DNA from 3 places in the Cellulomonas olei genome. Region 3 is predicted to be linked to each of the others. Evidence: predicted binding sites of a transcription regulator. Region 3 holds the regulator's gene; each other region holds the start of a gene.
What was found. Region 3 encodes HrcA, which represses chaperone genes, less so after heat shock. Its sites were predicted from a motif close to TTNGCACTCGNNNNNNNCGAGTGCNAA; they were not measured.
Positions count from the first base shown of each region.

Region 1 (3,270 bases), on a different contig from region 3:
TCGACGGCCTCGCGCTGGACCTGGTGCGCGGCGCGGCCCCGGCGGGCGACGTCCCCGGGCTCGCGTCGAAGCTGCTGGTCGGCGGCGTGGTGGACGGCCACAACATCTGGCGCGCGGACCTCGACGCCGCGCTGGCGACCCTGGAGGGACTCGAGACGCTCGGCGCCGCGCAGGTGTCCGTGGCGACGTCCACCTCGCTGTTCCACGTGCCGCACGACGTCGACGACGAGCCCGCGCTCGACCCGACGCTGCGGTCCTGGCTGGCGTTCGCGGACCAGAAGGTCGGCGAGGTCGTCACGCTGGCGACCGGGCTGCGCGAGGGGCGCGAGGCCGTGCACGCCGAGCTGCTCGCCGCCGCGGACGCCCGCCGCAGCCGCGCCCAGGCGCCCGGCGTGGTCCGCCCCGACGTGCGGGACCGCCTGGCCGCGCTGCCGCAGGACGCGTTCCACCGCGGCGACTTCGCGGAGCGGCAGGCCGCCCAGGCCGCGCGCCTGCGCCTGCCCGTGCTGCCGACGACCACCATCGGCTCCTTCCCGCAGACCTCCGAGATCCGGGTGGCGCGCGCCGCGTCCGCCCGCGGGGAGCTCACCGCCGCCGAGTACGAGGACGCGATGCGGGCGGAGATCCGGCGCGTCGTCGAGCTCCAGGAGCAGATCGGCCTGGACGTCCTCGTGCACGGCGAGGCCGAGCGGAACGACATGGTGCAGTACTTCGCCGAGAACCTCGACGGGTTCGCCGTCACGCAGAACGGCTGGGTGCAGTCCTACGGCTCGCGCTGCACCCGCCCGTCGATCCTGTGGGGCGACGTCGCGCGCCCGGCGCCCATCACGGTGCCGTGGACGACGTACACCCAGTCCCTCACCGCGAAGCCCGTCAAGGGCATGCTCACCGGGCCGGTCACGATCCTCGCGTGGTCGTTCGTGCGGGACGACCAGCCGCTCGCCGACACCGCGAACCAGGTGGCGCTGGCGCTGCGCGACGAGATCGCCGACCTGGAGGCCGCCGGCACCGCGATCGTGCAGGTCGACGAGCCCGCGCTGCGCGAGCTGCTCCCGCTGCGGGCGGCGGACCACGCGGCCTACCTCGACTGGTCGGTGCGGTCCTTCCGCCTCGCCACGTCGGGCGTCCGCCCGGACACCCAGATCCACACCCACCTGTGCTACTCGGAGTTCGGCGAGGTCATCGGGGCGATCGACGGGCTCGACGCGGACGTGACGTCCATCGAGGCCGCGCGCTCGAAGATGGAGATCCTCGGGGACATCGCCTCGGCGGGCTACCCCCGCGGGATCGGCCCGGGCGTCTGGGACATCCACTCCCCGCGCGTGCCGAGCGAGGCCGAGGTCACCGAGCTGCTCACCGAGGCCGTCCGGGTGATCGACCCCGCGCAGCTCTGGGTGAACCCCGACTGCGGCCTCAAGACCCGCGGCTACGCCGAGGTCACGCCGTCGCTCGAGCACGTGCTGGCCGCGACCCGCGCGGTGCGCGCCACGCTGCCGGTGGCGACCACCGTCTGATCCGGGGCGCGGGCCGACACCCGCCGCGCAGCACGGCGCCCCGGTCCCGTCGCGGGACCGGGGCGCCGGTGTGCGGGCGTCAGGCGTCCGCGTGCTGGGCGTCGGCCGGGGCCTCGATGGTCGCCGGCGTCTCACCGGTCCGGACCTCGATGCGCCGCGGCTTGGCCTCCTCGGCCACCGGGATCGTCAGCGTCAGGACGCCGTCGGCGTACGACGCGTGGATGGCGTCCAGGTCGAGCCCGCGGCCCACCGTCAGCTGGCGGGCGTAGGTGCCGACCGGGCGCTCCTTGGCGAGCCACTGCACGCCGTCCTCCGTGCGCGCCGTGCGCTGGGCGCGGATGGTCAGGGTGCGGTCGTCCACGTTGACGTCGATCGACCCCGGGTCGGCACCCGGCAGGTCGACGTGCAGGACGTAGTGGTCGCCGGCGCGGTACAGGTCCATCGGCATGGACGCCGCCGCGCGCTGCGAGCCGAGCACCTGGCCCATGAGCCGGTCCATCTCCTGGAACGGGTCGAATCGCGTAGCCACAGCCCGTCACCTCCTCGACTCCGACGGGCCCCGGCCTGTCCGGGGCCATCGCGCTGCTCCGGCGGGACGGACCCCGCCGGAAGGGGCTACAGGACCTGTTCTAGCACTCGGGCACCGAGAGTGCTAACCCTGTGCCGGGCTGTTCGCCGAGAGATGAACGCGCAGGTCAGAAGGCCGTGGGGAGGCGGTCGCCGCCCTCGGTGGCGGCCGCCAGCGCCGACACGATCCGCACGTCTGCGTCCAACCACGGCACCGTCAGCCACTCGCCGCGCGGCAGCCACCGCAGCTCGTCGTGCTCCACCAGCGGCTCCGGCTCACCCGCCGCCACCCGCGCCAGCCACAGCCGCATCGTGTACCGGTCGGTCAGCCGCCAGCACCCGTCGTCCGGCCCGGCCAGCTCCGCACCGAGCTCGACCTCGACGCCGAGCTCCTCGCGCAGCTCCCGGTGCAGCGCCGCCTCGGGCTCCTCGCCCGGCTCCACCTTGCCGCCCGGGAACTCCCAGCGCCCCGCCAGGCTCACGGGCGACCGGCGCCGGGCGGCCAGCAGCGCGCGCGGGACGTCGAGGTCGTCGACGAGCGCCGCGGCGACGACGAGGACGGGCGAGGTCATGCGCCGATCCTGCCAGGCCCCCGCGGATCGCTGCGCCACGGAGCTGCTGGGCGCCGGGGACCGCTAAGGCCAGTAGCGCACAGGGTTCTGCCCTGTGTCGTCGAAGGTCCGGCCCTCCAGGTCGTGCAGCCGCTCGCCGAGGATGAACTCGACCCGGTTCGGCTCCGCGCTGGCGATCACGCCGTCGACGCGCCACGCGGCCAGCACACGTCCTCGCACGACCGCGACCAGCGCCGTGGGCGCCTCGGTGCGGACACGGTCGAGCGACAGCCGCCATGCCTTGCGCGCACGTTCGCGCAGCTCGTCGGCGGAGAGGTCGAGCACGTCCGGGTTCAGCTTCACCACGATCATCGGTGTGTCGACCGGAAGGGTCTGCACCGTTCCCGTGCCCGCACCCGGCGCCGTCCCCTGGTGCTCCCCCGCGGACACCCCGGCAGGCACTGCCTGGGCGATCAGCGCAACCACCCGATCAGGTGCGGCGTCGACCCCTCCGGCGACCTCGACATACGCCGACGCCGCGGCCACCAGCGACGTCGCGATGAGCACGCGGTCGCCCTGCACCAGGGACTCGCTGCCTTCGACGGCCTCGACGCGCAGGGTGCCCGAGGTGCCCTCGT
Region 1 is NZ_JBCLVN010000095.1:2,415-5,684, forward strand. Features, by position in the region: gene metE (5-methyltetrahydropteroyltriglutamate--homocysteine S-methyltransferase) at 1-1,514, shown strand, start outside; gene AAHH18_RS18070 (Hsp20/alpha crystallin family protein) at 1,594-2,043, opposite strand; gene AAHH18_RS18075 ((deoxy)nucleoside triphosphate pyrophosphohydrolase) at 2,210-2,653, opposite strand; gene AAHH18_RS18080 (hypothetical protein) at 2,717-3,270, opposite strand, start outside.
Region 1: AAHH18_RS18070 (Hsp20/alpha crystallin family protein) is a predicted target of HrcA. The motif match lies at 2,144-2,170, and genes of this name have one in related genera.

Region 2 (3,270 bases), on a different contig from region 3:
CCGACGGCGGCCAGGACCTGTTCGTCCACTTCAGCGCCATCCAGACGAACGGCTACCGGACCCTCGAGGAGGGTCAGTCGGTGGACTTCGAGGTCGGCCAGGGCACCAAGGGCCCCCAGGCCGAGCAGGTGCGCCCGCTCTGAGAGCCCCGGCCGTCGGCGCGCCGGGTCAGCCGTCCAGCGCGCCGACGGCCAGCACCACGCACGCCGCGGTCCACGCCAGCGGGGCGACCGCCGCGGGTGAGCCGTCCGCGAGCACCTTCTCCGGCAGCGCGCCGAGCATCGTCCGGTGGGCGTCGAGCCAGTCCAGCCGGGCCCGCGCCTCGTCCGGCCGGCCGTTCTCCGCGGCCACCAGGGCGTAGAGCGAGGTCTGCGGCGTCCAGGAGATGCCGTCGCGCTTCCACGCCGCCCCGGGCGCGAGGCCGCCCGCGGGACGTGCCATCGCCTCCGCCGAGGCCTGCCACGCGTCGAGCGCCCCGGTCAGCGGCTCCGGCTGGAACGGCGGCAGGACGAACGCGCTCGCGGCGTCCGGGACGCTGCCCCCGGCGTACCGGCCGTACGCGGTGTCGTCGCCGAACTCCCGCTCGACGGCGTCCCGGGTGCGCCCGGCGGCCTCCCGGGCAGCGGCCGCAGCCCCGTCCTCGCCGAGCAGCTCCAGGAGCGCCGGCGCCGACTCGAGGCCCGCGAGCAGCGGTGCGACCGTCCCGAGGGTCAGCTCGTCCTCCGCGACCTCCCAGTAGTCCGGGGAGGCGGGCGGCAGGCCGTCGTCGGCGGTGAGCGCGACCGCGCCGGCGGCGGACCGCGTCACGAGCCCGCGGAGCCGCTCGGCCACCGCCCGGCGCCGGTCCGCGGGCTGGGCGTCGACCACCTCGCCGGCCGCCCACAGCGCCCAGCCCGTGCCGTCGGTCTGCGGGGTCCGGGCGTCCGGCGGCCCCGACCCGTCCGGCAGGTACCGCGCCTCGAACGAGCCGTCGGGCGCCTGCACCCGGTCGAGGAAGCCCAGCACGTCGAGCGCGTCGTCGCCGTGCCCCGTCCGGGCCAGCGCGACCGCGACGAACGCGGCGTCGCGGGGCCACACGTAGCGCCACCGGTCGGTCCACGCTGCCACCGCCGCCCCGTCCGGCAGCAGCAGGGTGTGCAGGTCGAGCAGCGCGTCGGCGACCATGTCCGCGTACGGCCCGTCCGCCCCGCCGGGCAGCGTGCCGGCGGCGAGCCACGCCCGCTGCTCCTCCGCGAGCGCGTCGTCCGCGCGCGTGCCCGGGACGTCCAGCACGCGGGTGCCGTCGTGCAGCGCCGCCGGTGACCCGACCGGGACGTCCACCACGGCGCCGGTGGCGTCGAGGGCCACGCCCTGGGCGTAGAGCGGCAGCGACGCGTCCCGCGGCCCCGACGCGCCCCACGCCACGAGTGCCGTGCCCAGCGCGGCCAGCAGCACGACGGCGGTGGTGCGGCGAGCGGGCATGCGCGGCAGGCTACCGGCCCGGACCGCGTCCGCCGAGGGCGGAGCGCCTTGCACTCACCAGGGTCGAGTGCTAACCATTGGTGTTAGCACTCTCGGGTCGAGAGTGACAGAATGACAACCCAGGCCGACCCGGTGAGGTCGCACCGCCCGACGGGACATGACCGACGGGCCGGAGCGACCGTCCGTCGCGGGCACCGACCGGCCGAACCACGAGCCAGAGTGAAGGATCGATAGCCCCATGGCCAAGATCATTGCCTTCAACGAGGAGGCCCGTCGCGGCATCGAGCGGGGTCTGAACACCCTCGCCGACACCGTCAAGGTCACCCTCGGCCCCAAGGGCCGCAACGTCGTCCTGGACAAGAAGTGGGGCGCCCCCACGATCACCAACGACGGTGTCTCCATCGCCAAGGAGATCGAGCTCGAGGACCCGTTCGAGAAGATCGGCGCGGAGCTCGTCAAGGAGGTCGCCAAGAAGACCGACGACGTCGCGGGTGACGGCACCACCACCGCCACCGTGCTCGCCCAGGCGCTGGTGCGCGAGGGCCTGCGCAACGTCGCGGCCGGCGCGAACCCCATCGCCCTCAAGCGCGGCATCGAGCAGGCCGTCGAGGCCGTCACCGCCGCCCTGCTGGAGCAGGCGAAGGAGATCGAGACCAAGGACGAGATCGCCGCCACGGCGTCCATCTCGGCCGGCGACAGCGCGATCGGCGAGCTCATCGCCGAGGCGCTCGACAAGGTCGGCAAGGAGGGCGTCATCACGGTCGAGGAGTCCAACGCCCTCGGCCTGGAGCTCGAGCTCACGGAGGGCATGCGCTTCGACAAGGGCTTCCTGTCGGCGTACTTCGTGACCGACCCGGAGCGCCAGGAGGCCGTCCTCGAGGACGCCTACGTGCTGCTCGTCGAGTCGAAGATCTCGAACGTCAAGGACCTGCTGCCGCTGCTGGAGAAGGTCATCCAGTCCGGCAAGCCGCTGTTCATCGTCGCCGAGGACGTCGAGGGCGAGGCCCTGGCCACGCTCGTCGTCAACAAGATCCGCGGCACCTTCAAGTCCGTCGCCGTCAAGGCCCCGGGCTTCGGCGACCGCCGCAAGGCGATGCTGCAGGACATGGCCATCCTCACGGGCGGCCAGGTCGTGTCCGAGACCGTCGGCCTCAAGCTCGACACCGTGGGCCTCGAGGTCCTCGGCACCGCGCGCAAGATCGTCGTGACCAAGGACGAGACCACGATCGTCGAGGGTGCCGGCGACGCCGCGCAGATCGCCGGTCGCGTGAACCAGATCCGCGCGGAGATCGACAACTCCGACTCGGACTACGACCGCGAGAAGCTCCAGGAGCGCCTCGCCAAGCTGGCCGGCGGCGTGGCCGTCATCAAGGCCGGTGCGGCGACCGAGGTCGAGCTCAAGGAGCGCAAGCACCGCATCGAGGACGCCGTGCGCAACGCCAAGGCGGCCGTCGAGGAGGGCATCGTCGCCGGTGGTGGCGTGGCGCTCATCCAGGCCGGTGCCGTCGCGTTCGAGAAGCTCGAGCTCACCGGTGACGAGGCGACCGGCGCGAACATCGTGAAGGTCGCGATCGACGCCCCGCTCAAGCAGATCGCGGTCAACGCGGGCCTCGAGGGCGGCGTCGTGGCGGAGAAGGTGCGCAACCTCCCGTCCGGCCAGGGCCTGAACGCCGCGACCGGCGTCTACGAGGACCTGCTGGCCGCGGGCGTCAACGACCCGGTCAAGGTCACCCGCTCCGCGCTGCAGAACGCGGCGTCCATCGCGGCGCTGTTCCTCACCACGGAGGCGGTCGTCGCCGACAAGCCGGA
Region 2 is NZ_JBCLVN010000049.1:36,365-39,634, reverse strand. Features, by position in the region: gene AAHH18_RS14425 (cold-shock protein) at 1-143, shown strand, start outside; gene AAHH18_RS14420 (glycoside hydrolase family 15 protein) at 169-1,461, opposite strand; gene groL (chaperonin GroEL) at 1,700-3,270, shown strand, end outside.
Region 2: groL (chaperonin GroEL) is a predicted target of HrcA. The motif match lies at 1,509-1,535, and genes of this name have one in related genera.

Region 3 (3,270 bases):
TGCCGTTCGTCATCACCACGGGCGAGGGCGGCGACGACCCGGCGCGCTGGTGGTGGCTGGCGGTGGCGGCGGTGCTGGCCGTGGCCACGGTCGCGTGGGAGCGCGGGTACCAGCGGCGGACCGGCGCGGCCGTCCTCGACCCGCGGGTGCTGGGGGAGCCGTCGTTCCGCAACGGCGCGCTGCTCGGCATGGCGTACTTCGCCGGGTTCACGGCCGTGTTCCTCGTCACCACGCTGTACCTCCAGCAGATCGCGGGGTTCACGCCGCTGCAGGCCGGGCTCGTGGGCATGCCGTTCGCGATCGCGTCGGCCGTCGCGGCGCAGCAGTCGGGCCGCCTGGTCGCGACGCGCGGGCGCGCGCTGGTGGTCGTGGGGCTGGTGCTCGTGCTCACGGGCCTCGTCGGCACCGACCTGGCGATCCGCCTGGTGGACCCGCCGGCGGTCGGGCTCGTGGTCGCCGGGACGCAGATGGTCGCGGGCGCCGGCAGCGGCCTGGTCATCTCCCCGAACCAGACGCTCACGCTCGCGCGCGTCCCGGTGGACCGGGCGGGCGTCGCGGGCAGCATGCTGCAGGTCGGGCAGCGGGTGGGCTCCGCGCTCGGCGTGGCCGTCGCGCTGTCGACCTACTACACGGCGCTGGCTGCGGGCGTCGAGGGCGGCGTGGCCGCCGGCCGGGCGCTGCTCGTCACGGTGGCGCTCGTCGCGGTGGCCCTCGTGGTCGGCGTGGTGGACCTGGTCGCGCGGCGCCGCGACCCGGCCGCGACCGGCGGGACGTCGGGGTCCGGGGCCGTGGGCGCGGGCGGCAGGGCACCTGCCCGTGCGGCCGAGTAGAATTGGCACTCGCGTCGGGTGAGTGCCATCCCGGCCGCGCGTCGCCGGCGGCCGCCGGACGGCGCGGGGGCCGGACGTGGGGCGCGGCGGACCCGGCGTGACGGGCGGCCGGACAGGCATCGGGAGGTGGCGATGAGCGAGGACCGCAGGCTGGACGTGCTGCGCGCGATCGTGGAGGACTACGTCGCCACCCGCGAGCCCGTCGGCTCCCGCGCGCTCGTCGAGCGGCACGCGCTCGGCGTCTCGCCGGCCACCATCCGCAACGACATGGCCGCGCTCGAGGAGTCCGGCTACATCGTGCAGCCGCACACCTCCGCCGGCCGGGTGCCGACCGACAAGGGCTACCGGCTGTTCGTCGACCGGCTCGCGACCGTCAAGCCGCTGTCCGCCCCGGAGCGGCGGGCCATCGAGACCTTCATGGAGGACGCGGCCGACCTGGACGACGTGGTCGACCGCGCCGTCCGGCTGCTCGCCCAGCTCACCCACCAGGTGGCCGTCGTGCAGTACCCGTCGCTGCGGCGCACGGCCCTGCGGCACGTCGAGCTGGTCCCGGTCGGCGACCGGCACCTGCTCGTCGTCATCATCACCGACCACGGCCGCGTGGAGCAGCGCACGCTGGAGCTGGCGGACCCGCTGGACGAGGCCGTCGTGGCCCGGCTGCGGGTCCGGCTCAACGTGGCGGCGGCCGGCCGGCGCCTCGCCGAGCTGGACGCCGTGCTGTCCGGGCTGTCCGACGAGTTCGAGCCCGTCGCGGCCCCGCTGGTGCGGGCCGTCGTCGCCGTCGTGGAGGACACGCTGGCCCGCGAGAGCGAGGAGCGCGTGGTGCTGGCCGGCACCGCGAACCTCGTGCGGGGCGGCGGCCAGGACTTCGCCCGCACCATCAGCCCCGTGCTGGAGGCGCTGGAGGAGCAGGTCGTGCTGCTGCGGCTGCTGACCGAGATGGCCGAGGACGAGGCCGCCGTGGCCGTCCGCATCGGCCGGGAGACGCAGCACGAGGGCCTGGTGGAGACCTCGTTCGTCACCACCGGCTACGGCGGGCCCGGTGACGGCGGCGGTGCCGCTGTCGCCCGCATCGGATCGGTCGGCCCGCTCCGCATGGACTACCCCGGGACCATCGCGACGGTGCGTGCCGTCGCCCGCTACCTGTCCCGGATCCTCGCCGGGTGACCGGCCCCGACCGCACGACCCGCGCCCGCCCCCGCGGCGCCCCCGACCCGCGTCGACGCGCGCGACCGACAGGAAGTGACGAGTGAGCGACTACTACGAGGTGCTCGGCGTGGACCGCGACGCCACGCCCGAGCAGATCAAGAAGGCCTACCGCCGGCTGGCGCGCGAGCTGCACCCGGACGTGGCCGGCGCCGACGCCGCGTCGGAGGAGCGGTTCAAGGACGTGTCCCGGGCGTACGACGTGCTCTCCAACCCGGAGAAGCGCCGCATGTACGACATGGGCGCCGACCCGTCGTCCCCGGGCGGCGGCATGGGCGGGGGCTTCGGCTTCCAGGACATCTTCGAGACGTTCTTCGGTGCCGCGGCGGGGGGCGGCGCGCAGCGCGGTCCGATCCCGCGGGCGCGCCGCGGGCAGGACGCGCTCGTGCGGCTCGACATCGACCTCGCGGAGGCCACGTTCGGCACGCACCGCGAGGTGCCGGTCGACACGGCGGTGGTCTGCCCCACCTGCAGCGGCACCTGCTGCCGTCCCGGCACGTCCCCGCGCACCTGCGACGTGTGCGGCGGGCGCGGCAGCGTCCAGCGCGTCGCGCGCTCGTTCCTCGGCCAGGTCATGACGTCGCAGCCGTGCGCGGCCTGCCACGGGTTCGGCACCGTCATCCCCGAGCCCTGCACCGAGTGCGCCGGGGAGGGGCGCGTCCGGTCGCGCCGGGTCCTGGAGGTCGACGTCCCCGCGGGTGTCGACACCGGCACGCGCATCAAGCTCACGGCGCAGGGCGAGGTCGGCCCGGCGGGCGGCCCGGCCGGCGACGTGTACCTGGAGATCCGGGAGCGCCGCCACGAGACGTTCGTCCGGGAGGGCGACGACCTGCACTGCACGCTGCAGGTCCCGATGACGGCGGCGGCGCTCGGCACGGTGCTCACGCTGGAGACGCTGGACGGCCCCCAGGAGGTGGACCTGCGTCCTGGTACGCAGCCCGCCCAGGTGGTCACGCTGCGCGGGCTCGGGGTCGGCCACCTGCACGCCGGCGGCCGCGGCGACCTGCACGTGCACGTGGACGTCCAGGTGCCGACCGCGATGGACGACGAGCAGGCGGAGCTGCTGCGCCGGCTCGCGGCGCTGCGCGGCGAGGAGCGCCCGGAGGCGCGGCTGAGCGCGTCGGCGCCGGGGGTGTTCGCGAAGCTGCGCGACAAGCTCGCCGGACGCTGACGCGTGACGGCACCCGTCTTCCTGGCCGAGCCGGGCGGCCTCGCCGCCCTCGCGGCCGGCGAC
Region 3 is NZ_JBCLVN010000018.1:42,142-45,411, reverse strand. Features, by position in the region: gene AAHH18_RS07650 (MFS transporter) at 1-830, shown strand, start outside; gene hrcA (heat-inducible transcriptional repressor HrcA) at 963-1,997, shown strand; gene dnaJ (molecular chaperone DnaJ) at 2,080-3,207, shown strand; gene AAHH18_RS07635 (16S rRNA (uracil(1498)-N(3))-methyltransferase) at 3,211-3,270, shown strand, end outside.